DNA from 4 places in the Pseudarthrobacter sp. C1 genome. Region 3 is predicted to be linked to each of the others. Evidence: predicted binding sites of a transcription regulator. Region 3 holds the regulator's gene; each other region holds the start of a gene.
The links. The regulator LexA, encoded in region 3, represses DNA repair genes until DNA is damaged. The targets are predictions, from matches to a motif close to TCGAACANNTGTTCGA.

Region 1 (7,803 bases), on a different contig from region 3:
TGGCGCCGTCGGCGGACATCATGGAGCTGGAAAGGGCCATGACGCACCTCTTCGCCCGCTTCGGCGGGATGGGGTTTGCCGAGCTTCGTGAAGTGGATCCCAAGGAGTTCCGCGATTTCGGCGTGGAATTCGGTGACGTTATCCGCTCTTTGCCGTTCCAGTTCCCGGAGAACTTCCTGCTGATCATCCGGGCGATGTCACTGACGTCCGGTGTCTGCAGCTCGCTTGATGAACGCTTCAACCTGTGGGACTCGGTGGAACCGTATGCGGCCCGGCTGTTGCGGGACGAGCGCGGCAACCTCGTACAGGACGTGGTCCAGCAGGCCCTCGACGCCGCGGCGATCGCCCTGCGCCTGCCCAAACGCCTGGAAGCACTGGCCGGCCGCCTCGAGGAGGGGTCGCTTGCGGTGGCTAATCCCCGCATTGAGCGGCAGCTCGCCCGGCTGGACCGCAGGGCCCGGCGGTCGGCGTCGGCCCTTGTTTTTGCGGCCCTGCTCATTGCCGGCGCCGTGGTGCGGGCAGACGACCTTGTCCTGGGCAGCGTCCTCATGGCCGGGTCCGTGGTCCCGCTGCTGCACGGGCTGTGGGCGGGCCGCCGCGGTCCGTGACCGCCTCAGCGTCAGGCGCGTCCCTGGAATACAAGCCAGCCGGCAACCGTGGACAGCCCCGTGAGTACGGCGCCCCACAGCATGTCCACCACGATCAGCTGCAGCGGCCACACCTTCAGGGTGGCGGCATTGGTGAGGTCGTAGGTGGCGTAGGCGAAGGCGCCCAATGCCGCGCCGTAACCCAGGGCAGTGAGCCAGCTGCCGCCGTCGAGGGCAGGCCGGAGGGCGAAAAACACAATCCCGGCGATGTAAATGACATAGAAGGCGACGGCGTAACCTAGGTGTGGTTTATCCGCCAGCAGCTCGCCGATGTGGCTGCGGTAAAAGGGATTCATCAGCTTGAGCCAGACGGCGTCAATCGCCGCGAAGGCGGCGGCGACCACCAGGAACTGCAATATGACCATAGGGGAGCATAGCAACATGTACGACGACGGCCCGGGGCCCCGCACGCTAACCGTTGTGCGGCAGGAAAAGTCGCTGGGCGCGGGCCGTGACCTGGAGCTCGGCCTGGAACTCCTGGCACGGGTGAAGAAGGGGGACATTGGCCCCACGCTCCGGCTTTACCGGCCTGCGCCCACCGTTGCCTTCGGCCAGCGTGACACCCGGTTGCCGGGCTTTGAGGCGGCTGCCCGGGCGTGCAGGGCCAACGGCTTCGAGCCCCTGGTCCGCCGGGCAGGGGGGCGGGCGGCCGCCTACCACGAGGGGACCCTGGTGGTGGACCACCTTCAACCGGACGCCGACGCCATCGCAGGCTCCAAAACCAGGTTCGGTTACTTTGGGGAGCTGTTTGCCGAGGTACTGCGCAGCGTCGGCGTTCAGGCGGCCGTGGGCGAGATTCCGGGCGAATACTGCCCCGGCGAGTTCAGCGTGCACGGAACCGACCCGGCTGACGGCGGCCACCAGGTGAAGCTGGTTGGCACGGCGCAACGCGTAGTGGCCGGCGGCTGGCTCTTCAGTTCCGTCATTGTGGTGGAAAACTCTGCGCCCATCCGCAAAGTGCTGACCGACAGCTATGCCGCCCTGGGGCTGGACTGGAACCCCGCCACGGCAGGTGCGGTCGAAGACCTGGTCCCTGGCGTGGACGTTGCCGCGGTGGAAAATGCCTTGCTTGCCGCCTACGCGGGCCATGCCGTCCTGAAGGCCGCTTCCTTCAGCAGCCTGGGGGCATGACCCGCGCGATGGCGTTAGCGCCTAGGCTGCGAGGCGGGTCTTGACCTCGGCTGCGGACGGATTCGTGGCCGCGGTGCCGTCCGGGAAGAGGACGGTGGGTACCGTGCGGTTGCCCCCGTTAAGCTGCTCCACGAGTTCGGCAGTGCCTTCCACTTCCTCGATGTTGATCTCGGTGTAGCCGATGCCCTGGGCATCCAGCTGCTTCTTCAGCCGATTGCAGTAGCCGCACCAGGTAGTGGAAAACATGGTGATGGTGCCGGAGTCGGGAGTGAAGTCCACGGAGCTCTCCTCTGTGTCGTTGACGGTTTCGTTCCTGACAACGGTAACGCGGCGGTGCCTATTCCCGGCCAACAGAGGCCGCAGGCCGTTCATATGTCCTTCGGATGACACCATCTGGCGCCGGTGGCATGCTGGAGCCATGTGTGGACGCTATGTCATGGCCCGTGCCGTGGGGGACCTCCTGGCCGAGTTCGACGCCGAGCTGGAGGACGAGGTGAACATTCCTCCGTCGTGGAATGTCGCCCCGACGGACGACGTTCCCATCGTCCTTGAACGCCTGGTGGATGACGGGCCGGCTGCCAGGCAGGTGCGCCAGCTCCATGTTGCCCGGTGGGGGCTGGTCCCGTCCTGGGCCAAGGACCCGGGCATCGGCTCGCGGATGATCAACGCACGCAGTGAGTCCGTGCTTGAGAAGCCGGCGTTCCGCAAGGCCGCCAGGTCGCGCCGCTGTGCGGTCCCGGCAGATGGATACTACGAATGGAAGCAGGGGCCGGGAAAGTCGAAGCAGCCGTACTATGTCCATCCGGACGGGGGTAAGGGCCTGGTCTTCGCAGGGCTCTATGAGTGGTGGAAGGATCCCGCGTGGCCGGCGGGGGAGCCGGGCGGCTGGATGCTCTCCACGGCCATCCTGACCACTGACACCCCGCCGCCGGGCAGCGAGTCAACGGTGTTTGGAAAACTGACGGCCTTGCATGACCGCGTGCCGCTGCCGATGGACAAAGCCACGATGCGGGCATGGCTCGACCCAGCCGCGGACGACGCCGCCGGCCTGGTGGACCTGGTGCGGGCGGGGGTCAAGGACGTGGCGGCGGACTGGCGCGTGGACTCTGTGGGAAAAGAAGTCGGCAACGTCCGGAACAACGGGCCGGAACTCATCCGGCCCGTGGAGGCCCTCTTCTAGCAGTCCGTCGCGGACCCGCGGCAAGCGCTATACGGTGACCGCGCCGTCGTCGTCCACTCTCCAGGCGGGGTTGTAGGCAACCTCCCACCGGAAGCCGTCCGGATCGGCGAAGTATCCGCTGTACCCGCCCCACGGCTGGGTGATGGGCTCCGCGATGATGGCAGCCCCCGCCGCGGCCGCTTCTTCCATGACCCGGTCCACGTCCTCAGTGGACGGAAGGTTGTGGCTAAGCGTGATGCAGGGAACCGGACCGGGCGGACTGACGCCGGCGTCAGCCTGCATCTGGCGCACGTCCCACAGGGACAGCACCAAACCGTGGTTCACCTGGATGAACACAACATCACCCTCAAGTTCACGGTGGACCGGCCAGCCAAGGCCGTCCACATAGAACGCGCGGGAGGCGGAAACGCTGCGGACACCTAGTGAGATGAAGTCGACTCTGGGCTGCATGCTTCGATACTGTCAGACGATGGCGACAATTCAAGGAAATGATCGAGATGCTTTGGCCGACAAGGAACAGCTCGCTGCGGTCCGCATTGCTGTCGACGAGGTGGATGAGCAGATTGTCACCCTCATCGCCCGCCGGGAACGGCTGATCCGGATTGCCGGAACCCTCAAGGGTGATGACGCCGAGGTCCGTGCGCCCGGGCGCGTGGAACGGATCATTGAGCATGTCCGCTCGGCAGCCGAGAAAAAAGACATCGACCCGGACATTGTGGAGTCCACGTACCGGGCAATGATCTCCGGCTTCATCGAACTGGAAATGCGGGTCCACAAAGGGAACAGCTGAACTGCCCGCAAGCCCTTGTTTAGAGGTGTTCCTCCACGGGGACGCCGTGCTGGAATTCCCTGCCCTCGGCCTCGCTGAAGGCTGACATGACATGCCCCTTGCCAAGGCCGTTCAAGGCCGCCAGGGGAAAGCTGCCCGTAATGGTGCTGTCGGAGTGGGTCACACCGGACAGGTCGTAGTCTTCTTCGACTCCCTGTTCACGGTTGAATGAATAAAAGGCAATCGCCTCCCCGTTCATGAACTCAATGCATAGCCGCCGTTGTGTTGAATAGTCCGGAGTAGCCCCTACCAGACCTACCACGTAAGCACCGGACGCCGGGATGGTGCCGTCTATATTGAACGTGGCCACCACGGTGGAGTCCTGGGTTGAGATGCTTGCCTGCTTAAGAAGTGCGTCTTGGGTGCTCATGGCACCATCCTGCTCCCTGTCGATCGGTCCGTCCACCCTTGCGCGCCATTCTCCTCAGTCCTTCCCCTGAACCTTCTTTGCGCACGTTCAGGGCAGGGGTAGACTGGGCCTATTCGAACAAGTATTCGAATAAGCCAGATGAGATCCGGGAGGCGCCATGGGCATGTTCAGCCAATCCGTGGACGTCGAGTGCACCGCCGACGGCGAGCCGCAGCGCCTGCTGTGGGCAGGACGTTCCTATGCTGTTTGTGCTGAACCGGTGCGCTGGTACGAACGCCGGCAATGGTGGGCGGAAGAAAGCCGCGCTCCGCTTGGCAGCGGCCGCGGACTGGTGGACCACGAAATCTGGCGGGTCCAGGTGCGGCCTGACCACCCTGTCCGTGGAGTCCAGGAGCCGGAAGAAACCCTGACGCTTGACCTCACCAGGCATATCCAAAGCGGCCGCTGGCGGCTGCTGCGCATCCATGACGCACTCCGGCCCAGGACAGCATGAGTTTCACCCATCTTCACGTCTCCACTGCCTTCAGTGCGCACTACGGCGTCTCCTGGCCAGAGGAACTGGCGCAGGCCGCCGCCGCTGACGGTGCAACAGCCCTTGCCTGCACTGACCGTGACGGCATGTACGGAACCATCAAACACCTCAAGGCATGCATGGGAGCGGGCATCGATCCCATTGTGGGTGTTGACCTTGCGGTATTTGACGACGACGGCGATCACCGCACCCAGCTTGCCGGCAGGGTGGTAGTGCTGGCCCGGGGCAACAACAACGGGGCGGGCTACCGCGCGCTCTGCAGGCTGATATCAGATGCCCATGCCCGCACCTCCGGGAAATCCGGGGGAACAGTTCCAGCCGCCGTGACCAGGGCCGAACTTGCCTCCCGAACCCTCGATCCCCAAACCCTGAAACCGGTGCTGACTGTCCTGGTCGGGCCTGATTCCGACGTCGGCCGCGCCATGGGCGGGCGGCGCTACCTTCGTCCGCGCACCCTCTTCAAGCAATGGTTGGACGCCATGCCCGCAGGCACTTTGGTTGCCGAGATAGTTTCCCAGCTCAGCGCACCCGGAAAGCCCTTGAGTACCGCCCATGCTGTCCGCATGCTCAAGCTGGCAGAAGAGCATCATGTTCCTGCAATCCTGACAAACGCCGTAAGGTACTGCGCTGCAGACGGAGCGCCCACCGCGGATGTGCTCGACTCAGCCCGCACCCTGAAATCCCTGCCGCAACTCGCGGAAGAGCCCCTGCTGCAGCCAACAGGCCAAGGCTGGCTTAAATCCTCCGCGGAGATGCTCCGCCTGGGCAAGGAGATCATTTCTGCGGCAGGCTATGGTGCAGCGGACCTCAAGCAGCTGATGGCGCAGACCGAGGCGCTGGCGGACCTCTGCAGGATTGATCCGGTCACGGACATGGGGTGGAAGCAGCCCGTGGTGCCGGAAGCTTCAGTCATCGGGATCAGCCAGGATCCGCACCTTGAACTGGTCCAGCGGTGCCAGGCTGGAATCACCAGGCGCTTCCCGGGAATTACCGGCACTGCCGGACAAAGGATGCGCTCCCGGCTCGATCACGAACTGGGCATCATCCGCAACCTCGGCTTCTCCTCCTATTTCCTGACAGTTGCCGAGGTCTCCCGCATGATCCAGGAAATGGGAGTGCGGGCAGCAGCCCGTGGATCCGGCGCCTCAAGCCTGGTCAATTACCTGATCGACGTCAGCCAGGTGAACCCCCTGCAGCATGACCTCATTTTCGAACGCTTCCTGTCGCAGGACCGGGCAACCCTTCCGGATATTGACATAGACGTTGAAAGCGCGGAGCGGCACAACGTCTACCACCGGATTTTTGAGCGCTTTGGTGCTGAGCGGGTCACCCTGATGAGCATGCAGAATGGCTACCGGGCCAGGGGCGCAGTGCGGGACGCCGGCATGGCGCTGGGCATGGACGGCGACGAAGTGGGGGAGATTGCCAAGCAGTTGTGGCGCTTTTCTGCCCGCAATTTCCGTGAAGCGCTGCAGGAAAAACCTGAGCTCCGGGAGTTCGCCGGCCGGGTGGAACAGCGGGACCTGGATGGAAACCAGCAGCTTGATCTGCTGGTGGACCTGACGGAACGCCTTGACAGGCTGCCCCGGCATATTTCCATGCATCCCTGCGGCGTGATCCTTGGCGACGCAACCCTGCTGGACCGCACTCCTGTGCAGCCCAGCGGACTTGGCCTCCCCATGAGCCAGTTCGATAAGCACGACATGGATCCCATGGGAATGCTCAAGCTTGATGTCCTTGGGGTCCGGATGCAGAGCGCCATGGCTTTTGCCGTGCGGGAAGTCATCCGCATCCACCCCTCCAAGGAAGAAGTGGTGGCAGCCGGAAGGCATTCACCTGGTCCGGACGGGACCGGTCCCGACTACATTGCCGACAACGGGCGCATCGACCTCAATGCCGTCCCGCTGGACGATGAAGCCACCTTTGAACTGATCAGGAGCACCCACACCCTGGGCTGCTTCCAGATTGAATCGCCCGGGCAGCGTGAGCTCATTGGCAAGATGGCCCCCCGGGAATTCAACGACCTCATCATCGATATTTCACTGTTCCGCCCCGGCCCCATGAAATCGGACATGGTCCGGCCCTTCCTTGAGCACAGGCACGGATTCGCCCCCGAGGTGTACCCCCATCCGGACCTGAAACCGGTGCTCGCGGAGACCCACGGCGTCACCGTTTTCCACGAACAGATCCTGAAGACCTTCGACGTCATGACAGGCTGCGGACTGGCACGTGCGGACGAGTTCCGCCGTGCCCTGGGCAACGAGGTCCTTGAGTTGGGCGTGGAGGAGTTCTTCCGCAAAGCGGCCCGGGAAAGGGGCTACGCGCCCGTTGTGGTGGACAACGTCTGGGGAACCTTGAAAGCCTTCGGAAGCTTCGGATTCTGCAAAGCGCATGGTGCTGCCTTTGCAGTCCCCACCTACCAGTCGGCCTGGCTGAAGGCGCACCACCCCGAAGCATTCCTTGCCGGGCTGTGGGAGCACGATCCCGGGATGTACCCCAAAAGGCTGCTGGTAGCGGAAGCACGGCGCCTGGGCATCCCGATCCTCCCGTTGGACATCAACCGCAGCAAGGCAGAATACCGGGTGGAACGGGTAGAGCAAGGCCCGGATGCAGGAAAGCTGGGAATCAGGCTAAGCCTGAACGGCATTTACGGATTGTCCGCAACAGAACTTAAGCGGATCGTTGCCGGCCAGCCCTTTGACTCACTCGCAGACCTGAGGACACGGTCCAGGGTCAGCAAGCCCAGCATCAAGCGGCTGGCCCAGCTGGGCGCTTTTGATTCCCTTCACCGGGAGGCAGGCGGCAACGCAAACCGTGCGGACCTTGTCCAACACCTGCAAAAACTCCAAGGTGCCGGCAGCGGACGGAAAGGCGTGGAGGTTATCGAGGGTCAGCTCTCCCTGCCTTTGGGGGATGTTGAACTGCGCAACGTCAAGCCCGGGCTGCCGGCGCCTACCCTGGTGGAAACTGTGCGGGCCGAACTCGACCTGATGGCTGTTGATGTCAGCAGCCACCTGATGGACAGCCACCGGCCGATGCTCAACAGGCTGGGAGTCACCACGGCGGACAAGCTCCTCGGCCTGCGGAACGGGACGGAAGTATTGGTGGCCGGGG
Region 2 (7,803 bases), on a different contig from region 3:
CGTCGTCAATGGTGGCCGTGGCAACGTTGGAGCAGACCAGGATGGTGTCCATGCCCAGCCGGCCCATCAGCCTGAACTTCGCTTCAGCACGCCGAAGGTTGGCCTTCAGCAGGTCCGGCGTGACGCCGTCGAAATCCCGGAACGGCTGGTAGAGGTCCAGTCCCAGGCCGAGGTCTGCGGCCATCTTCCGCACGTCCTCGGGGCTCAGCGGCGAAGTGACCAGGTCCTGTTCGAAGATCTCGATGCCGTCGAAGCCCGCGATGGCGCAGGCCTGCATCTTTTCCTTCAGCGTGCCGGAGAGGCAGACGGTGGCAATTCCGGTGCGCATCAGGCAGCCACCTCCTCTGCGGCCACAAGTTCCAGGAAGTGGCTGCGCATGCGGTCCGGGTCCGCTTCGAGGCCGGTAAAGATGCGGAAGGCGTCGGCGGCCTGGCCCACGGCCATGCGGCCGCCGTCCAGCACGTCGCAGCCCTTGGCGCGGGCGCCGCGGACAAGTTCGGTCTCGATGGGCCGGTAGACGATGTCCGCCACCCAGTGCCGGGGCTCCAGCAGGTCCAGGTCGAGGGGAACGCCGGGGTGGGCGGCCATGCCCACGGGGGTGCAGTGCACCAGGCCGTCGGCCAAGGGCACCAGCCGCGGCAGCTCCGTCGTCGTCCGTGCCGTCACGGTGCTGTCCGGAAAGAAGCCGGCCAGTTCAGCGGCCCGGGCGGCGCCGCGGGCGGCGTCCATGTCCACGAGGTCCAGGTGGCGGACACCGGCGGAGAGCAGGGCGTAGGCGACGGCGGAACCGGCACCGCCGGCACCCAGCTGCACCACGCGGTCCAGCTTTGCGGCAGGGAGGCCGGAAGCCAGTGCGGCGGCAAAGCCGGAAAAGTCGGTGTTGTGGCCGACGAACCGGCCGTCCTCGATCACCACGGTGTTGACGGCGCCCAGCCGGCGGGCGTCCGGAGAAACCTCATCCAGGTGCTGCAGGACCAGCTGCTTGCAGGGGTGGGTGATGTTCAGGCCATTGAAGCCGAGGTTCCGGGCGCTCCTGAGGAGCTCCCCCACGGATTCCCCGGAAAGGCCCAGTTCCAGGAGGTCGATAGGCCGGTAAAGGTAGCGCAGTCCCTGCACATCACCTTCGCGTTCGTGCATGGGCGGGGTGAGTGACGGCATCACGCCGTCGCCGACCAGTCCCACGAGGTAGGACTCAGTTCGATTACTCATCCGTGCAGCTCCTTTGATACGGCACCGGGCGGCCGGCGTTGCCCTCGGGCACACGCCGCCAGCAGGTGACTGGAATAACGATATAACAAATGTTCACTTCTCGCACTCTTGTTCTACATACGAACAGATGGGCCTGAATCTGCGGTATTCGTGCGATGGGGCACGCCCTGGCTCACCGCTGCGGAAGGCGCGCGGCCAGTTCCGCCGCGGCCTCCTGCAGCAGGGGAACGTGCGCCTCCAGGCCTTCAAGGCTCAGGCGGAAGACAGGAACGGCAGTGGCCAGCGAGGCGAACGCGTGGCCCTGGGAGTTGAGGAGCGGGACCGCGACGGCGCGCATGCCGGCCTCGTTCTCCTCATCCATCACCGCATACCCCTGGGCCCGGACCTTCTCGATTTCGGCACGGAAGGCGTCGCGGTCCGTAATGGACTTTTCCGTCAACCGCTCCAGCGGAAGCTCCGCCAACAGCTTTTCCCGCTCGGCATCCTCCGCGAAGGCCACCAGGGCCTTGCCGACGGCGGTAGTGGAGAGGGAGCCCAGGTGTCCGGGGTCGCTGGTCACCCTGAACATCTGCGGGCCGTCCACCTTGTTCACCGTCAGGTGGTGGTGGCCGTCCCGGACACTCAGGATGGTTGCCTCACCCGTCTGCTCGGTCACCCGGCGCAAAACCGGCATGGCCGTTCCTGCGAAGCCGTGGTGGTTCGAGACCCGCTGGCCCAGCTGGAAGATCCTCAGGCCCAGGTGGTACCGGCGCCCGTCCGGTTCATAATCAACGAACCCGTCCCGCGTCAGCGATCCCAGCAGGCGGTAAGTGGTGCTGAAGGGCAGGTCCGCACGGCGGGAGATTTCCGCGGCACTCGCGCCGCGGGGCTCGTCTCCCAGGAGGACCAGGAGGCCCAGGGCCTTGCCCACCATGTCCGTACGGTCCGCCTTGGCCGCCTTGGCGTCCGCTTTGATGTCGACAGCTGCATCGTCGTCAGCTGTGGTTTGATTCACACTCATACCTCGATGTTGCCACATAGTGAGAGCTATTTCTAGATGATGATTATTTTCTTGACAAGTGACTCCACTCACAGCCATCATTGCTGTATCGCACAAGTAGCTCCCACCATGTGGCTACTGTTCGGGTTTTCCCAACCGTCCAGCCGTGCCGGGCCAAGCCCCTACCCCAGGCCGCGCCGGCTGCGAGCCCCCTGATCCATCCGCGACAAAGTCGTCACATCTAAGGAACTCCATGAGCCAGTTACTTCCGTCCACTGAGCCAGGCATCGCCGCCCCGGCCGGGACGCCGAAGAAGGCAGCCCTCGCCAGCTTCCTGGGCAGCGCCGTCGAATACTACGACTTCTTCATCTTCGGTTCCGCCGCAGCCCTGATCTTCCCCACGGTCTTCTTCCCCAATGCTGACGCGAACGCGGCCATCATGTCCTTCGCCACCTTCGGCTTCGCCTACGTGGCGCGGCCGGTTGGCGCCGTCATCCTGGGCCACTTCGGCGACAGGGTGGGCCGCCGGAAGGTCCTGATGTTCACTCTCCTGCTGATGGGTGCCTCCACCTTCCTGATCGGCTGCCTTCCGGACTTCAACACCGTTGGCTGGTGGGCTCCGGCCCTGCTGGTCCTGGCCCGGCTTTGCCAGGGCCTCTCCGCCGCCGGCGAGCAGGCAGGCGCCTCCTCCATGACGCTGGAGCACGCCCCGGACAACCGCCGCTCCTTCTTCACCTCCTGGACCCTCACCGGTACCCAGGGCGGCCAGATCCTCGCTGCCCTCGTCTTCATCCCCGTGCTCGCCCTTCCGGACGAGATCAAGTACGGCATCGGCTGGCGCATCCCGTTCTGGCTGAGTGCCGTGGTGGTTGTTGTTGCCTTCTTCATCCGCCGCACCCTGCACGAGCCGCCGGCCTTCGAGGAAGCACAGAAGTCTGCGCAGATCTCCAAGCTCCCTGTCGCCGACCTCCTCAAGGGCCACTGGCGCGACGTCCTCCGCGTCATCTGCTGCGCCTTCATCGCCGCCGTCTCCACCGTGTTCGGCACCCTCGCCATCAGCTACGCCAAGACGGTTGCCGGCGTGGACGGCACCACCACTCTGTGGCTCGTCGTCGGCGCCAACCTGGTGGCACTGGGCACCCAGCCGCTCTTCGGCATGCTCGCTGACAAGATCGGTCGCAAGCCGGTGTTCATCTACGGTGCCGTGGCCAGTGCCGCGCTGACCCCCGTGTTCCTGCTCAGCCTGGAATCCGGCAGCGTGCCGCTGATGTTCCTGGCAGCCATCGGCTTCTTCTCCTGCGGCTACGCAGCCTCCAACGCCGTCTGGCCGTCCTTCTACGCCGAGATGTTCAGCACCAAGGTGCGCTTCTCCGGCCTGGCCATCGGCACCCAGCTGGGCTTCCTGATGGCAGGCTTCGCCCCGGCGATCGTCGCGGCCATGGGCGGCATCAAGCCCGGCGGGTGGGTCCAGATCAGCATCTTTACCGGCATCATCTGCTCCGTCGCGGTCATCTCCGCCCTCACGGCCAAGGAATCCTTCAGGACCCCCACCAAGCAGCTCGGCCTGAAGTAACGCACCAGCCCGGTTTCGGGACCGGAAGGCCCGCCATTCCCCGGAATGGCGGGCCTTTACTGGTTATAAATGGGCTGTTTCGGCAGCAACCTCGCAGCAACTACGGCCGGCCGGTCTCCAGCACCGACGCCAGGTCAAAGCTGACCGGCTCCTCCAGCTGCGCGTAGGTGCAGGATTCCGGGTCCCGGTCCGGCCGCCAGCGGTTGAACTGGGCCGTGTGGCGGAACCTTTCGCCCTCCATGTGGTCGTAGCGGACCTCCACCACCAGTTCCGGGCGCAGCGGGACGAAGGACAGGTCCTTGCCCGCGCTCCACCGGCTGCCTTCGGCGTTCCGCGGGGTCCGTTCGCCTTCCTCCTGCTTCGCCCAAGCCCACGGATGGTCATCGAAGGTGGTCACCAGCGGCTGGAGCTGTTCAAACAGTTCCTGCCGCCGCTTCATGGGGAAGGCGCCGATCACGCCCACGCTGGCCAGGCCGCCGTCGTCCTTGTATAAGCCCAGCAGCAGGGATCCGATGGCATCCGGCCCGCTCTTGTGCAGCCGGTAACCGGCCACCACGCAGTCGGCCGTGCGCTCGTGCTTGGTCTTGAACATCACACGCTTGTCCGGCTCATACCTGCCGTCCAGGCGTTTGGCCACCACGCCGTCCAGCCCGGCACCCTCGAACTGCCGGAACCACTGCTCCGCCGTGTCCTTGTCCGTGGTGGCGGCGGTGAGGTGGACCGGGGCCTTGCTGCCGGCGAGCGCCTTCTCAAGCGCCGCCCGCCGTTCCGTGAAGGGCCGGCCCGTGTAGTCGTCGTCGCCCAGGGCCAGCAGGTCGAACGCCACGAAGGAGGCCGGCGTCTGCGCCGCGAGCAGCTTCACCCGGCTGGCGGCGGGGTGGATGCGCTGCTGGAGGGTGTCGAAATCCAGCCGGTCGCCGGAGGAACCGATCAGGATGATCTCGCCGTCCACCACGCAGCGTGGCGGCAGGTTCTCCTTCAGCGCCTCGACAAGTTCCGGGAAGTAGCGGGTCATTGGTTTTTCGTTGCGGCTGCCGATCTCCAGCTCATCGCCGTCGCGGAAGATGATGGACCGGAACCCGTCCCACTTGGGTTCATAACTGAGCTCCCCCTCCGGGATGCCGCTGACGGCCTTCGCAAGCATGGGCGGGACCGGCGGCATCACGGGAAGTTCCATGTGCCCCATCTTGCCGGGCGGCAGCCGCTTCCGGAAGACCGGCGCTCACCCGGCCAGCAGCCACACAATGAGGATCAGCGCCGGGGCCGCGGCCGCCGTCGACAGCAGGATGGTTTCCCGGGCCACCGCAACGGCCCGCCCGTACTTCGCGGCGAACAGGAACACGTTCTGGGCCGAAGGCAGCGCCGCCATCAGCACCACGCCCAGGAGCATGTGCTGGTCCAGGTTGAAGAGAAAGCGGCCGACGACGAAGGCCACCACGGGCATCACCGCGGACTTCAGCGCGGTGGCAGTGAGGATTTCCGCAGTGTGGCCGCCGCTTTGGAGCATCCGGGTCCCGTGCAGGGACATGCCGAAGGCCAGCAGCACCACGGGGACGGCGGCTCCGCCCAGGAGGTCCAGCGGTGCCATCACGGGTTCCGGAAGTTCCACACGGAACGCTGCGAGGACCACCCCCAGCAGGGATGCGATGATCATGGGGTTCCGGAAGGGCTGGGTGAGCAGCAGGCGCGGCGAGACCCGGCCGGCCGCGGAAAGGTCCAGCAGGGTGAGGACCAGCGGGGCGAACAGGAGCAGCTGGACCAGCAGCACCGGCGCCACGGGGGTCGCGTCGCCCAGGGCATACAGCGTGATGGGGATGCCGATGTTGTTCGCGTTGACATAGGAACTGGCCATTGCGCCCACGGCGGTTTCCGCCAGCGGCCGCCGGAACCACAACCGGCTGGCCAGCACGTACAGCAGTGCGGTGGCGGCTGCCGTGATCAGCGCCAGCGGCACATAGGCCGAGAACACCACGGTGAGGTCCGATTCCAGCACCACGGTAAACAGCAGGACGGGGTTGGTGATGAAGAAGGCAGTGCGGGTCAGTGCGGAGACAGTGTGCTCACCGCCCAGGCCGCACCGTGCGGCGATGTACCCCACCGCAATGACGACGCCGATCACCGCCAGGCCGATCAGCACACCGCCCACAGGGGTACTTCCTTCCGTTTCCGCGGCCTGCGCGCGAGTCCGGGGCAGCGCAGTACTACAAGTCCAAAGTTATCTGACAAGTGACCGGCCGCCGGACAGGCGCCGCGCCCCCTGGACACAGGAAGCCCCGCGACCCCTCGACACAACACCTCCCCGGACGGTAGAGGTTAACGATGGTTACTGTCGGCTTCCACGCCTCGCACGAACAGATCAGTCCCGGGCAACTGCTTAAAGACGTCCAGCACGCGGAACGGGCAGGATTCGATGCCGCCATGTGCTCGGACCATATCGAGCCGTGGTCTGCCCGGCAGGGGCATTCCGGGTTTGCCTGGTCCTGGCTGGGGGCCGCGCTGGCCACCACCGGCCTCCGGTTTGGAGTGGTGACGGCGCCTGGCCAGCGCTACCACCCGGCCATCATTGCCCACGCTTCCGCCACGCTGGCCAGCATGTTCCCGGGCCGGTTCTGGATGGCACCCGGCAGCGGCGAGAACATGAATGAGCACATCACCGGCGACGCGTGGCCGCCCAAGGAAACGCGGCAGCGCCGGCTGGAGGAATGCGTTGAGGTGATCCGGCGGCTCCACCGGGGCGAGGACGTAACGCACCACGGCCTGGTCACCGTGGAGCAGGCCCGGATCTGGGATGTGCCGGACTCCCCGCCACCCCTGATCGCCCCTGCCATCAGCGTGGACACCGCCCGCCGCGCCGCCGTCTGGGCGGACGGCCTGGTCACCGTCAACCAGCCGGCAGCCAAGCTCAAGGACATGCTGGCCGCCTACCGGGACAACGGCGGCCTCGGCAAGGCCGTGCTGCAGGTCCACCTGTCCTGGGCGCCCCGTGAACAGGATGCGGCAGCGATCGCCCTGGACCAGTGGCGGACCAACACCTTCGCCCCGCCTGTCCCGTGGGACCTCCCCACAGCCGGGCATTTCGACGGCGTCAGCGGGCAGGTGGGCGAGGAACAGGTCCGCAAGGCCGTCAACGTTTCGGCGAGCCTGGGCCAGCACGCCGAGTGGCTGGCCGGCTACTCCGACCTGGGCTTCGACGAGCTCTACCTGCACTTCGTGGGGCAGGAGCAGGCGCCGTTCATTGATGCGTTCGGCGCGGAGGTCCTTCCACAGGTGCACGGCTCGCGGCTCCAGGCGCAGGCACAGGCTCCGGCATGAGGATCGCCGAAACCTCGGACCTCTGGTGGAAGAACGCAGTGGTGTACTGCCTGGACGTCGAGACGTTCTTTGATGACGACGGCGACGGCACCGGGGACTTCGCCGGCCTCACCCAGCGCGTGGACTACCTGGCAGCCCTGGGCGTGACCTGCATCTGGCTGATGCCCTTCTACCCCTCGCCGGACCGGGACGATGGCTACGATGTCACGGATTTCTTCACCGTGGACCCCCGGCTGGGCACCATGGGGGACCTGGTGGAGTTCATCAGGGCCGCCAAGGACCGCGGCATGCGGGTCATCGCGGACTTTGTGGTGAACCACACCTCGAACCAGCACCCCTGGTTTGTCGAGGCCCGGCAATCCACGGACAACCGGTACCGGGACTACTACGTGTGGCGGAGCGACACTCCCCCGGATACGTCCTCCGAGGTAGTGTTCCCGGGCGAAGAGAACTCACTCTGGACCCAGGACGACGCTACCGGCGAGTGGTACCTGCACATGTTCGCCAAACACCAGCCGGACCTGAACGTGACCAACGAATCGGTGCGGAATGAAATCGCCAAGGCCATGGGCCTGTGGCTTGAGCTGGGCCTGGACGGATTCCGCCTGGACGCGGTGCCTTTCTTCCTGGAAACCCGGGGCCAGCCCAGGGACGAGGCCGCCAACCTGGATCCGCACGCATACCTGGCAGCATTGCGGAGTTTCGTCAGCCGCCGGAACGGGAGCGCGGT
Region 3 (7,803 bases):
CACTGGGCAGGTGCGGAGGCCCCCGACACCTGGCGCGTCCAGGTCCCCGGCGGGGTGGTTGGCGTCAAGTTCTTCGCCGGCCCGGCGGGCCATGAACACGTTGAGCTGAGCGGCCCGGCAGTTATTGTGGCAACCGGGACGCTTTCCTGACCTTCAGGATCCGGAAGGACTTGGACGTTGATTCGCGGCTGACGCCGAAGGAGTCGTCCAGCTCCCCGGCAAGCCAGCGTTGCAGCGAGTCGGCCCCCAGGTTCTTCTGCACCACCAGCCACGCCGTACCGCCCGGCGCGAGGCGGGGCAGCCACAGCTTCAGGAGTGAATGGAGCTCGTCCTTGCCGATCCGGATGGGCGGATTGGACCAGATGGTGTCAAAGCGCACCTCCGGGTCCACCGCTTCCGGGGTACTGGCGGTGACGTTTGCCAGTCCCAGCGCGGCGGCGTTCTCGTTCGTCAGCGTGATGCAGCGCTCGTTCACATCCACTGCGTAGACCCGGGCGGAGGGCGACTTCAGCCCCATGGTCAGGGCAATCGGGCCCCAGCCGCAACCGATGTCCAGCAGGTTTCCCTGCGGCGCGGGGGCCGGGACCTCGGCAAGGAGGATGGCCGTGCCCTTGTCGATCCCGTCCGGGCTGAAGATGCCGGTGGAAGTCTGCAGCCTGCGCGTCTGCCCGGCGAGTTCGACAGTCAGCGGCTTGCGGGTAAAAGGGCCGGCGGGCGTTGCGCTGAAATAATGTGCGGACTCCATAACTGGCCAGAGTAGTTCCCCTTGCAGCGTAAAGGGAAACTGCCGCGTGTGGCCCTCTGCTACGCTGGAGAGCATGTTCCTGATCTTTGAGTAGCCGGCACGGGCCCAGCCCGTCCCGAAGCCATGTCCCACCCAGCGATGCAGGTTTTCCCACCTTCCGCTGCGTGCACCGGGCCGAACGCAGAACGCGTTTTCCGGTCGCCGGACGACACTCGAAGGTCAGCCTCCGCTGGACTTCCCGCCGTTTTTCCGGCTGTTTCCATGTCCGCCACGAATCTGAGTCGTGGCATCTCCGCCGGCGCCGCCTCCTGCAGCGCCCGGCCCAACAAGCCAGGAGGCTTGGATGACCGCAGGCCGTCAGCCCCGCGCGAATACTTCACCAATCACCGGCATTCGGCACTATTCTGGAACTGCCGAATCTTCAAAGGAGACCATGACCAGCCAGCCCAACACCGGATCAGATCCAGCCGCCCAGGACATGAGTCCTGCGGAAATCCAAGCTGTCATCGACCGGATTCTCTCCAAGGACGTACCGGCCAGGAGCCTCAGCGCGCCAGGCGGCGGTGACGAGGGCCGGGACGGGAAGGCAATGCTCGGCAAAGCCCAGGCGATTTCCCGCCTGGACGAAGAACACACAACGTACGACGGCGACCAGCAGGATCTTGAGGAACGCCGCGCCCTGCGCCGAACGGCCGGGCTTTCCACCGAACTCGAAGACGTCACCGAGGTTGAGTACCGGCAGCTGCGCCTGGAACGCGTGGTCCTGGCCGGGCTCTGGTCCGAGGGGACCCTGGCCGACGCCGAGAACTCGCTGCGGGAGCTCGCAGCCCTCGCAGAAACTGCCGGTTCCGAGGTCCTGGACGGGCTGGTCCAGCGGCGCGACAAGCCGGATCCTGGAACGTTCCTCGGCTCGGGCAAGGCCTTGGAGCTCCGGGACATCGTGGCGTCCACCGGCGCGGACACCGTGGTGGTGGATGCCGAGCTCGCTCCCTCCCAGCGCCGAGGCCTGGAGGACATCGTCAAGGTCAAGGTCATCGACCGGACAGCCCTGATCCTGGACATCTTTGCCCAGCACGCCAAGAGCCGCGAAGGCAAGGCCCAGGTGGAGCTGGCCCAGCTGGAGTACCTGCTGCCGCGCCTGCGCGGCTGGGGTGAGTCGATGTCCCGCCAGGCCGGTGGCCAGGTGGGCAGCGCGGCTGCCGGCATGGGTTCGCGTGGTCCCGGTGAGACAAAGATCGAGCTGGACCGCCGCCGGATCCGCACACGGATGGCCAAGCTGCGGCGGGAGATCGCCGCGATGAAGCCGGCCCGCGAGACCAAACGGGCCAACCGCCGTCGTAATGCCGTGCCGTCCGTAGCGATTGCCGGGTACACCAACGCGGGCAAGTCCTCGCTGCTGAACCGCCTGACCGACGCCGGTGTCCTGGTGGAGAACGCCCTGTTCGCCACCCTGGATCCCACCGTCCGCAAAGCGGAAACCGCGGACGGCCTGGGCTACACCCTGGCCGACACCGTGGGGTTCGTCCGTTCACTGCCAACCCAGCTGGTGGAAGCGTTCCGCTCCACGCTCGAGGAAGTTGCGGACGCGGACCTGATCCTGCACGTGGTGGACGTTTCGCACCCGGATCCCGAGGGCCAGATCGCCGCAGTCCGCAAGGTCTTCAGCGAGGTGGATGCCCGGAAGGTGCCCGAAATCATCGTGCTCAACAAAGCCGACGCCGCTGATCCGTTCGTGGTGGAACGTCTCAAGCAGCGCGAGCCGCGGCACGTGGTGGTCTCGGCCCGCACGGGGGAAGGCATCGCCGAACTGCTGGAGGCAATCAGCGACGCCATTCCCCGGCCCGGCGTCAAGCTGGAACTGCTCATCCCGTATGAGCGCGGAGACCTGATCAGCAAGCTTCACGACTCCGACGCCGAGATCATCAGCGTCGACCACGTTGAAGCCGGCACCAGGGCCGTCGTGATGGTCCGGGAAGGCTTCGCGGCTGAACTGGAACCCTTCGTCAGCAATGACTGAGGCCGTGGCAGGAGAAGCCACGGAAACGGCCGGCGAGCAGTTCGTGATCGAACTGCTCGACCGGGCCGTGGCGGGCATGGGCGGGCAAAGCCGTGCCGGCCAGCATGAGATGGCCAGGCAGGTGGCCCGCGCCATCGAAACGGGGGACCACCTGCTGGTCCAGGCGGGGACCGGCACCGGCAAGTCCCTGGCCTACCTCATACCCCTCATCGCGCATGCACTGCAGAGCAACAAGCCCGCCCTGGTGTCAACGGCCACCCTGGCCCTCCAGACACAGATTGTGGGCAGGGACCTGCCCCGGCTGCTCAAGGCCATCACCCCCGCCCTGGACAGGCCGGTCAAAGTGGCCCTGGTCAAGGGCCGCTCCAACTACGTTTGCCGGCACAAGCTGGAAGGCGGCTTCCCCAGCGAGGAGCCGGCCGAAGGCCAGCTTTTCAGCCTGGGCGAGGACACCAGCGTCCCGCATTTCGCCGCCGCCGTGGGCGGCCCCTCGTCCCAGCTCGGCAAGGAGGTGGTGCGGCTGCGGGAGTGGGCGGAGAAGACCGCCACCGGCGACCGGGATGAACTGCTGCCGGGCGTCACGGACCGTGCCTGGCGGCAGGTTTCGGTGACGTCCATGGAGTGCCTGGGCTCCCAGAAGTGCCCCATGGCTGCGGAATGCTTCAGCGAACTGGCGCGCCAGGACGCTGCTGAAGCGGATGTTGTGGTCACCAACCATGCGATGCTCGCCGTCAGCGCGTTCGAAGGCCTGGCCGTCCTGCCCGAATATGACGTGGTGGTGGTGGATGAGGCCCATGAACTCCAGGACAGGGTTACCGGGGCGGTCTCCGGCCAGCTCTCGGTGGCCATGGTCCACGCCGCTGCCGCCGGTGCGCGGAAGCACACGGCCATCACCGTTGACGCGTTGAACGCCGCAGCCGCCAACTTGGAGCTTGCCCTGGCAGGCGTGCCGAACGGGCTGCTCCCAAACGGGCTCAATGATGAACAGCTGGACTGCGTGGACCAGCTGCGGGATGCCTGCCGGGCTGCCCTCTCGGATTCAAAGGGGGACAGCAGCGCCACGGCCGACGGCGGCAGGCAGCTCGCGCGGTCGCGGCTGCTGCTCATCCTGGAACTTTGTGAACGGCTCCTGGCAGCCCGGGAGAACCGCGAAGTGGTGTGGTTTTCCCGTGCCAGTTCCTTTGACCCTGCACAGGGATTCTCCCCGCCGGACGAGACCGCTCCTGCGTTGATCAACATCGCGCCGCTGTCCGTTGCCGGGAGGCTGCGCGAAGGACTCTTCGCCGGCCACACGGTGGTGCTGACCTCCGCGACGCTGGCCATCGGTTCCGCGTTTGAACCTGCCGCGGGCGGACTGGGCCTGGTGGGTGACGGCGCCCCGAGCTGGACAGGCGTGGACGTGGGATCACCCTTCGACTACCCAAAGCAGGGCATCCTCTACGTGGCCGGGCACCTGCCGAAGCCCGGCAGGGGTGCTTCCCCGGAAGCACTGGACGAACTGGAAGCCCTGATCCGTGCTTCCGGTGGCGGGGCGCTGTGCTTGTTCTCGTCCCGGCGTGCGGCAGAGGAAGCGGCCGAGGCACTGCGCCCCAAGCTGGGGATGACCGTCCTCTGCCAGGGTGACTCCACCATGACCGGCCTGGTAAAGCAGTTCGCCGACGAGCCCGATACCTGCCTGTTCGGGACCATGTCCCTTTGGCAGGGCGTGGACGTCCCCGGCGGCTCGTGCCGGCTTGTGGTGATAGACCGCATCCCGTTTCCGCGGCCGGACGATCCCCTCATGACGGCGCGCTCACGGGCAGTAGCCCAGGCAGGTGGAAACGGCTTTATGTCGGTTTCGGCCACCCACGCCGCGATCCGGCTCGCCCAGGGGGCAGGCCGGCTGATCCGTTCCACGGGCGACAGGGGAGTGGTGGCCGTGCTTGACTCCCGGCTTGCCACTGAACGCTATGCAGGGTTCCTGCGCGGGGCGCTGCCGCCCTTCTGGTCCACAACAGACCGGAAGACGGCGATTGCCGCCCTGGAGCGGCTGGCCCGGGAAGACGCCTGAGGCCGTCTCGCTGCAGCGGGCGGAGTTTCCCTGCTACAGCGAGCGGAGTACCGACACAACCTTGCCCATGATGGTGGCGTGGTCCCCGAGGATGGGCTCGTACTGGGTGTTCTGCGGGAGCAGCCACGTGTGGCCGTCGCGCTGGCGGAATGTCTTGACGGTGGCTTCGTCATCCAGGAGCGCGGCCACGATATCCCCGTTGGCCGCATCCTGCTGGCGGCGGACCACAACCCAGTCGCCATCGCAGATGGCTGCATCCACCATCGAATCCCCGGCTACCCGAAGCATGAACAGTTCCCCCTGGCCCACCAGTTGCCTGGGGAGCGGCATCACGTCCTCCACCAGCTGGTCGGCAAGGATGGGGCCGCCTGCGGCGATCCGGCCCACCAGGGGAACCATCGCCGTGTCCAGGGCGGTGGGCAGTTCGGTGACAGTCGCTGCACCGGGTGAACGGACGGCGGACGCCTGGCTTGCCGGCTTTGCGGCTCCGCCGTCCAGGGTCAGCGGCATCAGGACTTCCATGGCCCGCGGCCGCTTGGGGTCGCGGCGGAGGTAGCCAAGCTTCTCCAGCTGGGAAAGCTGGTGCGTCACGCTCGAAAGGCTCGCCAGTCCCACGGTGTCGCCGATCTCCCGCATGGACGGCGGGTACCCGTTTTCGTTGACCGAGCGCTGGATGGTTTCGAGGATCTTCTTTTGCCGTGGAGTCAGGCCCTTGGCGGTCCTCTTCGGTTGCGCGGTTGCCCTGCCCCCGGCGGCTGCTGCTGCCATATTCGCCAATGCCTTTCGGTTCCGCCGGGCCTCTCCATGGCCATGCCCTGGAAGTTCCCGCCCCTAAATGTCAGACCCTGCTGATCGACTGTCCAGGTGGTTGTTCTTTGGTTCAAAGCTAGGCCAGCCGCATTGCTTTTTCAAACATTTGTTCTAGCGAGTCTCGACAATGTTCGTTGATAGGTGCTAAAACAGAGAAAGCAAAGTTCGAATATATGTTCTACTCATTGCCCTGGTCATTCGAAGACTACGTCGGAAAAGGTCCGGCCGGGGGCGGAGGGAAGGACGTCCGGGCAGCACAGTACGGTCCAGGAGGGCTCAGATCATGTCAGCTACATCTGTTTCGCGGGGTTCACGCCACCAGCTGCTTTCGGTGCAGCAAATCCTGTCCCAGGCGGACAATCGGCAGGCCGGACGGCCTGCGCCTCTTCCGCCCCTTCGCCTGACCCGTCGTGGTCGCATCGTGCTGATCGGCATTCCGCTGGTCCTGCTCGCTGCCCTGCTTCTTTCGCTGGCAGGCTTTTTCAATGCCCCGGCCAAGGCGTCGGAGTCTGCGACGGATCTTGCAACGACGCCCACTGTCACAGTCACGGTCCAGCCTGGCGAGTCACTGTGGGGCATTGCGGCCGGTGTCGCACCGGAGCGTGATCCGCGGGACGTTGTGGCGGACATCGTGCAGCTCAATAACCTCCCGGCCGGCGCGGTCTTCCCCGGCCAGCAATTGTTCGTGCCCGCAAGTTAGGACCCGGCATTTTGCCTCTCCAAGGGGCGGCAGGGCGCGGCGCTCCGGGAGCGAACAGGAAACCGTCACATTTTCCGGTGTCCGGCCCGGGCACTAAACTGTTCAGGTGAATGACCAGCTAGAGCGCCTGAACCGGCTTCCCCTCCGCAGCAACCTCCGCGGGCTTACGCCCTATGGCGCGCCCCAGTTGGACGTTCCAATCCTCCTGAACGTGAATGAAAACACCCACGGGGTTCCGGCTGACGTCAGGGCGGCCATTAGCGCAGCGGTGTCAGAAGCGGCAGCAGGACTCAACAGATACCCGGACCGGGAATTCACCGACCTGCGGAAGGCGTTGGCGGAGTATCTGGGGCACGGGCTGGATGAATCCAACCTTTGGGCGGCCAACGGCTCCAACGAAGTCCTTCAGCAGATACTCCAGGCCTTTGGCGGCCCAGGACGTACAGCGCTCGGATTCCCTCCCACGTACTCCATGTATCCCCTGCTGGCCAGCGGAACGGACACGGAATACATTGTGGGCGAGCGTGCCGGCGATTACGGTCTCAGCGCCGAATCGGCGGCGCGGCAGGTCAAGGAGCTGCAGCCCAACATCGTCTTCCTGTGCTCACCCAACAACCCCACGGGAACCGGCCTCGGGCTGGACGTGGTGGAAGCCGTCTACGAGGCCGGCGAAGAAAGCCAGTCCATTGTCATCGTCGATGAGGCATACCACGAGTTCGCGCATGACGGAACGCCCAGTGCGCTGACTCTGCTGCCAGGGCGGGAACGGCTGATCGTCTCAAGGACCATGAGCAAGGCGTTCGCCTTGGCAGGCGCCCGCCTCGGCTACATGGCGGCGGCCCCCGAAGTGGCCGACGCGCTGCGGCTCGTCCGTCTCCCGTACCACCTCTCCGCCATCACGCAGGCCACCGCCCTCGCCGCCCTCCGGCACCGGGAGGCGCTGATGGCGGATGTGGAGGACATCAAGAAGCAGCGCGACCGCATTGTGTCCGAGCTGCTCAGGATGGGACTCAAGCCTGCCGCGTCAGACTCCAACTACGTGTTTTTCGGCGGCCTGGAGGACCCCCACCAGGTGTGGCAGGAACTGCTGGACGCCGGTGTCCTGGTCCGCGACGTAGGAATCCCCGGCCACCTCCGCGTCACAGCCGGAACTGAGACCGAAACCACAGCTTTCCTCACCTCCCTTGAAAGCATCCTTGCCCGCCAGGCCAAGCTTCCCGCCTAGACTGGAAGAACCGGCGCTGGACGCCTCGAACCACCCCTTCTGCCCAAAAGGACCCAAGCATGAGTACCACCGGATCGAATGTTGCTGCGGCCCGCACCGCGCGCATGGAACGTGCCACCAGTGAGTCCTCTGTGCTCGTGGAAATCAACCTTGACGGTACCGGCACCTCGGACATCGACACGTCGGTGCCGTTCTACGACCACATGCTCACGGCGCTCTGCAAGCACTCCCTGATCGACATGACCGTCAAAGCCAC
Region 4 (7,803 bases), on a different contig from region 3:
AGGGCGCCGTCCCGGACCATGAGCGCAATCAGGTTGGCAACGTTCTTCGCGTAGAGGCGGGAAGCATCCGAAGCCATGGCCGAGGGGGCATCCTTCAGGCCCACCAGCGTGACGAAGCCGGAGCCGTCCGCCGTGGGCACCGGGATGTCCTGGCCGGGTACCACGCCTTCGACGTTGCCGCCGGACTCTGCGGCGAGGTCGACGACGACGGATCCGGCCCGCATGCCCTGCACCATTTCGGTGGTGACCAGGCGCGGGGCGCGCCTGCCCGGGACGGCCGCCGTCGTAATCAGCACGTCCGCCTGGGCCACATGCGGGGCGAGCAGCTGGCGCTGCCGGGTGCCGGCGTCGGAACTGAGCTGGCGGGCGTAACCCCCGGCCGCCTCGCCTGCTTCCAGGTCCAGCCGGACGAAGGTGCCGCCCATGGATGCCACCTCGTCCGCGGAGGCCGGGCGGATGTCGTTGGCGAAGACGCGCGCACCCAGGCGTTTTGCGGTGCCGATGGCCTGGAGGCCCGCCACGCCGGCGCCGAGCACCAGGACACGGGCGGGCGGAACGGTCCCGGCGGCGGTCATGTATAGCGGAAAAAACCTGGGCAGCCGGATGGCCGCTTCCAGGACGCACCGGTAGCCGGCCACCAGGGCCTGGGAGCTGAGGGCGTCCATGGACTGGGCCCGGGAGATGCGGGGCACCAGTTCCAGGGCAAAGGCGGTCACCCCGGCCTCGGCGAGCGCTTCAACCGTTGGGAGTTCGGACGACGGCGATGCGAGCCCCACCGTAACGGCTCCCCTTTTCAGGGAGCGGGCGGTTTCCGGGTCCAGGGGCCGGACGTGGGCCAGGACATCCAGTTGGGCCAGGTCGAGTTCACGGACGAGGTGCACACCGGCCTGGGTGTATGCCAGGTCCGGATACCCTGCCGCCGCACCGGCATCTTCCTCCAGGAGTACCTCGACGCCGAGCGCCGCCAGTTGCTTCACCGTTTCCGGTGTGGCCGCCACACGCCGTTCACCCTCCCGGCGTTCCCGCGGTATGCCCAGTTTCACCCGCCAACTCCCCTCGCTGCAGTAGCTCGCGGCAGGGCCTCACGGGTGGCGCCCGACCGGCTGACCGGCGGGAACGTCGCGGAGCGGCTCTGCTGCACGTAGTTGGCTAGAGTCTATGGCTCAAGCCGCGGCGGCGGGAGTGGCCTGCCGGGCGTTGCGGTAACGATTCGCCTGTCAGGCCGCCCAGGGCCTGGGTGCGGGGACTCGTGCGCCGTGCCGGGCCCGCCAAAGTCGAGGGCAATCCGCCGAGCCGTCTCCATGAGTCGGGGGACGACGGTCTTTTCGACTTCGGCGGCGGAGGCCCGGTGGGTCTGCAGCGACACGTTGGCTGCGGCAACAATGTCGTTGCCGCGCCAGACAGGTACGGCCACGCCCCGCAGGCCCTCCTCCAGTTCCTCGGACACCATGGACCATCCCCTGTCCCGGGCTGCCTCAACTTCGGCACGGAGGTGCTCCACGCTGGCGACCGAACGGTGGGTATAGCGGTGCAGCTGGACCGCTTCGAGGTACCGATGGAACTCAGGCTCCGGCAGTCCGCCAAGGAGGACCCTGCCCATGGAGGTTGCCCAGGCCGGGAACCGGGTGCCCACGGTGATGGTGACGCTCAGCAGCCGAGGCGACGGCACGCAGGCAACGTAGACGACGTCGGCACCCTCCAGGATGCACAAAGCCGTTGTTTCGTTCAGGTCGGCGGCCAGATTCTTGAGGTGGGGCTCAGCCACACCGGGGAGCGTCAGGCCGGCCAGGTAGGACCTGCCAACATCCAGCGAGCGGGCGGTCAGCTCATAGGCGGGACCGTCGGCGCGGAGGTAACCGAGGTCAGCCAGGGTCATGAGGAAGCGCCGCGCGGAGGCCCGTGTCATGTCGGTGCGGGCTGCAACCTGGGAGACGGTGAGCCGCGGATGGTCCGGCGTGAAGGCGAGCAGGACGTCAAAGGCCTTCTCAACCGACTTCACAAAGTAGGCTGCCTGCTCTTCCATGACCTGCGCGTTCCTTCCTCGCCGCCCTGGCTCGGCCCTGTGGGCCTGTGGCCCGGGCCAGGCCTGTTAGATCATATCCTTCAGTGGGCGTCCCTCAGCTGCTCCAGCGTTTCCGCAAGCAGGGGATTGGCCCGCCCGCCCAGGCCCAGGAGGGGAACCATCGCGACGGCCTGCTCACGCAGGTGGTCCCAGCCGTCCACCACCCGTGCGCCGAGTTCACGGGCGCGGGCAATAGTTCCCGTGACGTGGCCGGCGTAGACGAAGTCGTAGACCAGGGCATCGGCAGCGAGCGGTCCCTCGCCCCATACGGGCCGGTCGGACCTGCCTTTACCGATGGGCGTGGCGTTGACAATGAGGGAGGCTTCCGCGGCCAGGCCCGGCGCCTGCTCCCAGCCGACGCTGCGGGCATCCATCCCGAACTCCCCGGCAAGGCTGGACAGTTCCTCCGTGGCACGGGGATCCCGGTCGGTAATGGTCACCGTGCCGGCCTGCCCCCGGAGTGCGATCAAAGCCGCCCTGGCCGCTCCTCCGGCCCCCAACAGGAGGGCATGCCGCTGGGGCCCGCTGCCCAGAAGAGCCCGCACCGCCGTGACGTCGGTGTTGTGGCCGAACAGCGCAGTCCCCTTCCGCAGCAGCATGTTGCAGGCACCGCTTAGTCGGACTTCTTCAGTGGCCTTGTCGGCGGCTTCAGCTGCCCAGTGCTTGTGGGGCATGGTCACGTTCGCGGCGATGATGTCCGGTTCCCGCAGACGGTTCCGCACTCGGTCCATGCCGCCCTGCGGTGGCACGTCCCAGGCTTCGTACGCCCAGGGGATGCCGAGCCGGCGGAGCACGGGATTCCATACCCGGGGCGACATTGCCTCTGAGGCAGCGGAGCCGATCAGGAACAACCGGGCCGGTGGCGTGGGGTCTTCCATGTGATGCCTTTCGTGTCCGTGTCATCGCGCTGCCGGGAGGGCTGCGGGCGGAGGCGTTGTGATCGGCCTCACCACCTAGTATGCTCTTATAAAACGCATTGCGCACATATGTTCGATATGCGTACAAATCCACGATAAACCCAACGCCTTCAGCGTGGAAGGATCACCGGAATGACGAACATCGCAGCAGGCACCGAGGCCCAGACACCTGCCGAGGCCGAACGGCAGCTCAAGCGCGCCAGGAAAGCGGCCCTGGCCGCGTTCCTTGGCGGGGCACTCGAGTATTACGACTTCTTTATCTACGCGACCGCAGCGTCGCTGATCTTCTCCAAGATCTTCTTTCCCACTGGAGACCCCACGGTGGCGCTCATCGCGTCGTTTGCCACCTTCGGCGTCGCCTATGTCGCCCGGCCCTTCGGTGCTGTCGTCTTCGGCCATCTGGGCGACAAAATCGGCCGCAAGAACACACTGGTCCTGACCCTCGTGCTCATGGGCGCTGCCACCTTCCTCATTGGGATCCTGCCGGACTTCAATAGCGCCGGCTACTGGGCACCCGCGCTGCTGGTTCTGCTCCGGCTGATGCAAGGACTCTCAGCAGGAGCGGAAACCGCCGGCGCATCTGCCCTCTCCACCGAGGAAGCTCCCGAAGGCCGTCGCGGATTCTTCGCCAGCTTCGCCATGAGCGGCATCTCCGCCGGCATCGTCCTGGCATCCCTGGCCTTCCTTCCCGTGGCCGCCATGAGCGAGGCCGACCGCCTCGCCTGGGGCTGGCGAATCCCCTTCTGGGGATCCATCATCGTGCTGATCGTCGCGTACCTGGTCCGCCGCTCGCTGGAGGAACCTGAAGTCTTTGAGGAAAAGCACGACCACGGCGAACTGGTGAAGCTCCCTTTCGCCAAGATGTTCAAGACCCACCCGGCCCAGTTCTTCCAGGTGGCCCTGATGTCCTTCGAAACCGTCACGAACACGTTCATGCAGTCCTTCGGCCTCGCCTACGCCGTCACCGTGGGCGTCCCGGCATCCACCATGCTCTGGGTCAGCATCCTCGGAAACGTCCTGGCCATCGGCACGCAGCCGCTCATGGCCCATTTCTCGGACCGGTTCGGCCGGCGTCCGGTGTTCATCGCCGGCGTCCTCGGATCCGGAGCCATGATCTTCGTCTACTTCTCGGTGATTTCCACCGGAAACATCCCGATGATCTTCCTGACCAGCACGCTGATCACGGCCGGCACGTACGCCATGTCCAACGCGATCTACCCTGCTTGGTTCTCCGAGCTCTTCAATGTCAAGGTCCGGTATTCCGGCATGGCCATCGGGCTGCAGATCGGTATTCTGTGCGCCGGCTTCACCCCGCTGCTGGGCACGGCCCTGGTGGGCGCGGACAAGGCCAACTGGGGTCCCGCCGCGTGGATCGTGGCAGGCTCCTCCGTCCTCGCGGTAGCCGGTGCCCTGTGGGCCCGCGAAACGAGCAAAACCCCGCTTCGGCAGCTGGGCAACCACGTACGGTAAGTGCCGGGCAACAAAAAGGAAGAGGCCGACGGCGGGAAGCACCCGCCGTCGGCCTCTTTCAGTTTGAGGACGGAAGGGGCGTGGTCAGCCCCGGGCCGTGAGGTCGGCCGAGATCAGCTTTGCGGTGGCGACGATTTCCTCGGCAACCGATGAAAGGTAGGCGTCAGGGTCCGGCTTGGCAGCCACGGACTGGGCCTGCAGGGACACGTTCACTGCCGCCACCACCTTGGATCCGTCGTAGACCGGCGCGGCCACGGACATCAGGCCAAGTTCGAGTTCCTGGTCCAGCAGGCACCAGCCCTGGGACCGGACCGTGTCCAGGACAGCCAGGAGCTCTTTGACGCTCCCCAACGCGCGTGGGGTCAGCGGCTTGATGTCGGCGGCGGAAAGGTACGCCTTGAGGTCGGCAGGGGACAGCGCGGCCAACAGCACCCTCCCCATGGAGGTGGCATAGGCGGGGAAACGGGTGCCCACGGTGATGCCTATGGTCATGATGCGACGCGTCGTCACGCGCGCGACGTACGCGATGTCGGTGCCGTCCAGCACGGCGGCGGAGGTGGACTCACCAAGCTTCAGCGACAATTCCTCAAGGTGCGGCTGGGCCAGCTGCGGCAGTGACAATCCGGACAGGTACGCGTACCCCAGCTGGAGCACCTTGGCCGTGAGCGCGAACGTCTTGCCGTCGGTCCTGACATAGCCCAGCTCCACCAGGGTGTGCAGGAACCGCCGCGCAGTGGCGCGGGTGAGGCCGGTCCGGGCAGCCACCGCGGTGAGGGTCATGACCGGATGCTCCGTATCAAACGCGCGGATCACCGCGAGCCCGCGGGCCAGGGACTGGACATACTGGTCACTGGCCTGCGGGGCCCCCGCTGCTGCGTCGGTCATGGTAACCAATCCTAGGGGCCTTTACGCTGCCGCCGCGGCCCTCAGCGGGACGGGGACCAGCTCCTGCAGCTCCTCGAGGGTGCAGCCGAAGGTTTCCCGGACGGTGACCCCGTCGGGGCCGGTGAGGAAGACGGCTTTATCTGTGTAGACGCGGGTGACGCAGCCGACGCCGGTGAGCGGGTAGGTGCAGGACTCCACGATCTTGGAGCCACCTTCGCGGGTCAGCAGGGTCATCATGACGAACACGTCTTTGGCGCCGGTGGCGAGGTCCATGGCGCCGCCGACGGCGGGGATGGCACCGGGCGCCCCGGTGTGCCAGTTCGCCAGGTCACCGGTGGCGGAGACCTGGAACGCGCCCAGGACACAGATGTCCAGGTGTCCGCCGCGCATGATCGCGAACGAGTCCGCGTGGTGGAAGTACGAGGCGCCCGGGAGTTCGGTGACCGGGATCTTGCCGGCGTTGATGAGGTCCTCGTCGATCTCGTCGCCCTTGGCAACGGGGCCCATGCCGAGCATCCCGTTCTCCGTGTGGAGCGTGATGTTCTGTTCCCCGGTGAGGTAGTTGGATACCAGGGTGGGCTGGCCGATGCCCAGGTTCACGAACGATCCCGGGGCGATGTCCCTGGCCACGAGCCGGGCGAGGTCCTCCCGGCCCAGGGGTGTGGCGGAGGTCTGGAGGGTTGTTGCGGTGCTCATCTCAAGCGACCTTTCCTGCAGGGGAGGCGGTACTGGCCGCGGGCACGCGGACCACAGTGTTGACGTAAATGCCGGGGGTCACCACGTTTTCCGGGTCCAGTCCCCCGACGGGGACGATCTCGGAGACCTGGACGATGGTCTGCCTGGCCGCGGCGGCCATGATCGGACCGAAGTTCCGGGCCGTCTTGCGGTACACAAGGTTGCCCTTGCCGTCGGCCTTCAGTGCCTTGATCAGGGCGACGTCGGCGTGGATAGGGGTCTCGAACACCTGGCCGCGGCCGTCGATGATCCGGGTTTCCTTGCCCTCGGCCAGCATCGTGCCGTACCCGGTGGGGGTGAAGAACCCGCCGATCCCGGCCCCGGCGGCCCGGATCCGCTCGGCCAGGTTGCCCTGCGGCACGAGTTCGAGTTCGATCTCGCCGGCCTTGTACTTGGCGTCAAAGTGCCAGGAATCGGACTGCCGCGGGAAGGAACAGATCATCTTCTTCACCCGGCCCTCCTTGATCAGCAGCGCCAGGCCCTGATCGCCCTGGCCGGCGTTGTTGTTGACCACGGTCAGGTCCGTGGCGCCGCAGTCCAGCAACGCGTCGATCAGTTCGAACGGCTGGCCGGCGTTGCCGAACCCGCCGATCATTACGGTGGAACCGTCCTTGATGCCGGACACGGCCTCGCGGACAGAATCTACAAAAGTCAGCATGCGCTTATGCCTTTCCTGTGCTGGTGCCTGCAGAGGCGGTGACGTTTTCGAGGACCACGGCCAGGCCCTGGCCCACGCCGATGCAGATCGCGGCCACGCCCCAGCGTTCCCCGGAGGCCTGCAGGCTCCGGGCGAGGGTGCCCAGGATCCGGGTTCCGGACGCACCCAGCGGGTGGCCCATCGCGATCGCGCCGCCGTGCCGGTTCACGATTTCGTGGTCGATCCCCCAGGCGTTGATGCACGCCAGGGACTGCGCGGCGAACGCTTCGTTAAGTTCGACGGCGCCCACCTGGTCCCAGCCGATCCCCGCCTTGGCAAGGGCCTTGTTCGCCGCCTCCACCGGGGCGTACCCGAAGTACTGCGGATCGTTCGCGTGCGCGCCGCGGCCCGCGATCCGGGCCAAAGGGTCCAGCCCCAGCAGCCCGGCGGCAGCCTCGCTCCCCACCCAGGCCGCGGAGGCGCCGTCGGACAACGGCGAAGCATTCCCCGCGGTGACCGTGCCGTCCTCGGTCCGGAACACCGTCTTCAACCCGGCCAGCTTCTCCGCCGACGAGCCGGGGCGGATGCCCTCATCCCGCACCAGGTCCGTGCCCGGAACCGGTGCCACCAGGTTGTCGTAGAACCCCTCATCCCACGCAGCGGCGGAGAGGTTGTGGGAGGCCGCGGCGAACTCGTCCTGCGCTTCGCGGGTCACCCCGTACTTCTCGCGCAACCGTTCCGTGGCCTCGCCGAGGGAGATGGTCCACTCCTTGGGCATGGCCTTGTTCACCAGCCGCCAGCCCAGGGTGGTGGAGGCCAGGGTCATGTCTCCGGCCGGGTAGGGTTTCTCCGTCTTGGGCAGCACCCACGGCGCCCGGGACATCGATTCGGCGCCGCCCACCAGCATCAGGTCGGCATCACCGGCGTTGACCTGGCGGGAGGCGATAATCGCGGCGTCGAGTGAGGACCCGCAGAGCCGGTTGACCGTGGTGCCCGGGACGGACACCGGCAGCCCCGCGAGCAGGGTGCCCATCCGGGCGATGTTCCGGTTCTCCTCGCCGGCGCCGTTCGCGTTGCCGAACACCACCTCATCAATC

Region 1: the regulator LexA is predicted to act here: its motif matches at 4,271-4,286, upstream of U7114_RS08495 (DUF6504 family protein).
Region 2: the regulator LexA is predicted to act here: its motif matches at 1,291-1,306, upstream of U7114_RS16590 (shikimate dehydrogenase).
Region 4: the regulator LexA is predicted to act here: its motif matches at 3,041-3,056, upstream of U7114_RS16650 (shikimate dehydrogenase).

The regions. Positions count from the first base shown of each region.
Region 1 covers NZ_JAYESK010000004.1:173,303-181,105, forward strand. The annotation lists gene U7114_RS08455 (ABC1 kinase family protein) at 1-608, shown strand, start outside; gene U7114_RS08460 (DUF2177 family protein) at 620-1,012, opposite strand; gene U7114_RS08465 (biotin/lipoate A/B protein ligase family protein) at 1,005-1,778, shown strand; gene U7114_RS08470 (mycoredoxin) at 1,800-2,057, opposite strand; gene U7114_RS08475 (SOS response-associated peptidase) at 2,197-2,958, shown strand; gene U7114_RS08480 (VOC family protein) at 2,986-3,408, opposite strand; gene U7114_RS08485 (chorismate mutase) at 3,428-3,748, shown strand; gene U7114_RS08490 (hypothetical protein) at 3,768-4,157, opposite strand; gene U7114_RS08495 (DUF6504 family protein) at 4,315-4,650, shown strand; gene U7114_RS08500 (DNA polymerase III subunit alpha) at 4,647-7,803, shown strand, end outside.
Region 2 covers NZ_JAYESK010000011.1:31,248-39,050, reverse strand. The annotation lists gene U7114_RS16595 (bifunctional sugar phosphate isomerase/epimerase/4-hydroxyphenylpyruvate dioxygenase family protein) at 1-328, opposite strand, end outside; gene U7114_RS16590 (shikimate dehydrogenase) at 328-1,209, opposite strand; gene U7114_RS16585 (IclR family transcriptional regulator) at 1,382-2,209, opposite strand; gene U7114_RS16580 (MFS transporter) at 2,442-3,761, shown strand; gene U7114_RS16575 (ATP-dependent DNA ligase) at 3,862-4,938, opposite strand; gene U7114_RS16570 (AEC family transporter) at 4,984-5,907, opposite strand; gene U7114_RS16565 (TIGR03885 family FMN-dependent LLM class oxidoreductase) at 6,081-7,073, shown strand; gene U7114_RS16560 (alpha-amylase family protein) at 7,070-7,803, shown strand, end outside.
Region 3 covers NZ_JAYESK010000007.1:42,208-50,010, reverse strand. The annotation lists gene dapF (diaminopimelate epimerase) at 1-150, shown strand, start outside; gene U7114_RS13070 (class I SAM-dependent methyltransferase) at 122-745, opposite strand; gene hflX (GTPase HflX) at 1,179-2,762, shown strand; gene U7114_RS13060 (ATP-dependent DNA helicase) at 2,755-4,812, shown strand; gene lexA (transcriptional repressor LexA) at 4,846-5,580, opposite strand; gene U7114_RS13050 (LysM peptidoglycan-binding domain-containing protein) at 5,906-6,322, shown strand; gene U7114_RS13045 (histidinol-phosphate transaminase) at 6,429-7,547, shown strand; gene hisB (imidazoleglycerol-phosphate dehydratase HisB) at 7,607-7,803, shown strand, end outside.
Region 4 covers NZ_JAYESK010000011.1:45,134-52,936, reverse strand. The annotation lists gene U7114_RS16660 (Re/Si-specific NAD(P)(+) transhydrogenase subunit alpha) at 1-1,043, opposite strand, end outside; gene U7114_RS16655 (IclR family transcriptional regulator domain-containing protein) at 1,157-2,023, opposite strand; gene U7114_RS16650 (shikimate dehydrogenase) at 2,104-2,940, opposite strand; gene U7114_RS16645 (MFS transporter) at 3,112-4,449, shown strand; gene U7114_RS16640 (IclR family transcriptional regulator domain-containing protein) at 4,534-5,334, opposite strand; gene U7114_RS16635 (3-oxoacid CoA-transferase subunit B) at 5,356-6,030, opposite strand; gene U7114_RS16630 (3-oxoacid CoA-transferase subunit A) at 6,032-6,727, opposite strand; gene U7114_RS16625 (thiolase family protein) at 6,732-7,803, opposite strand, start outside.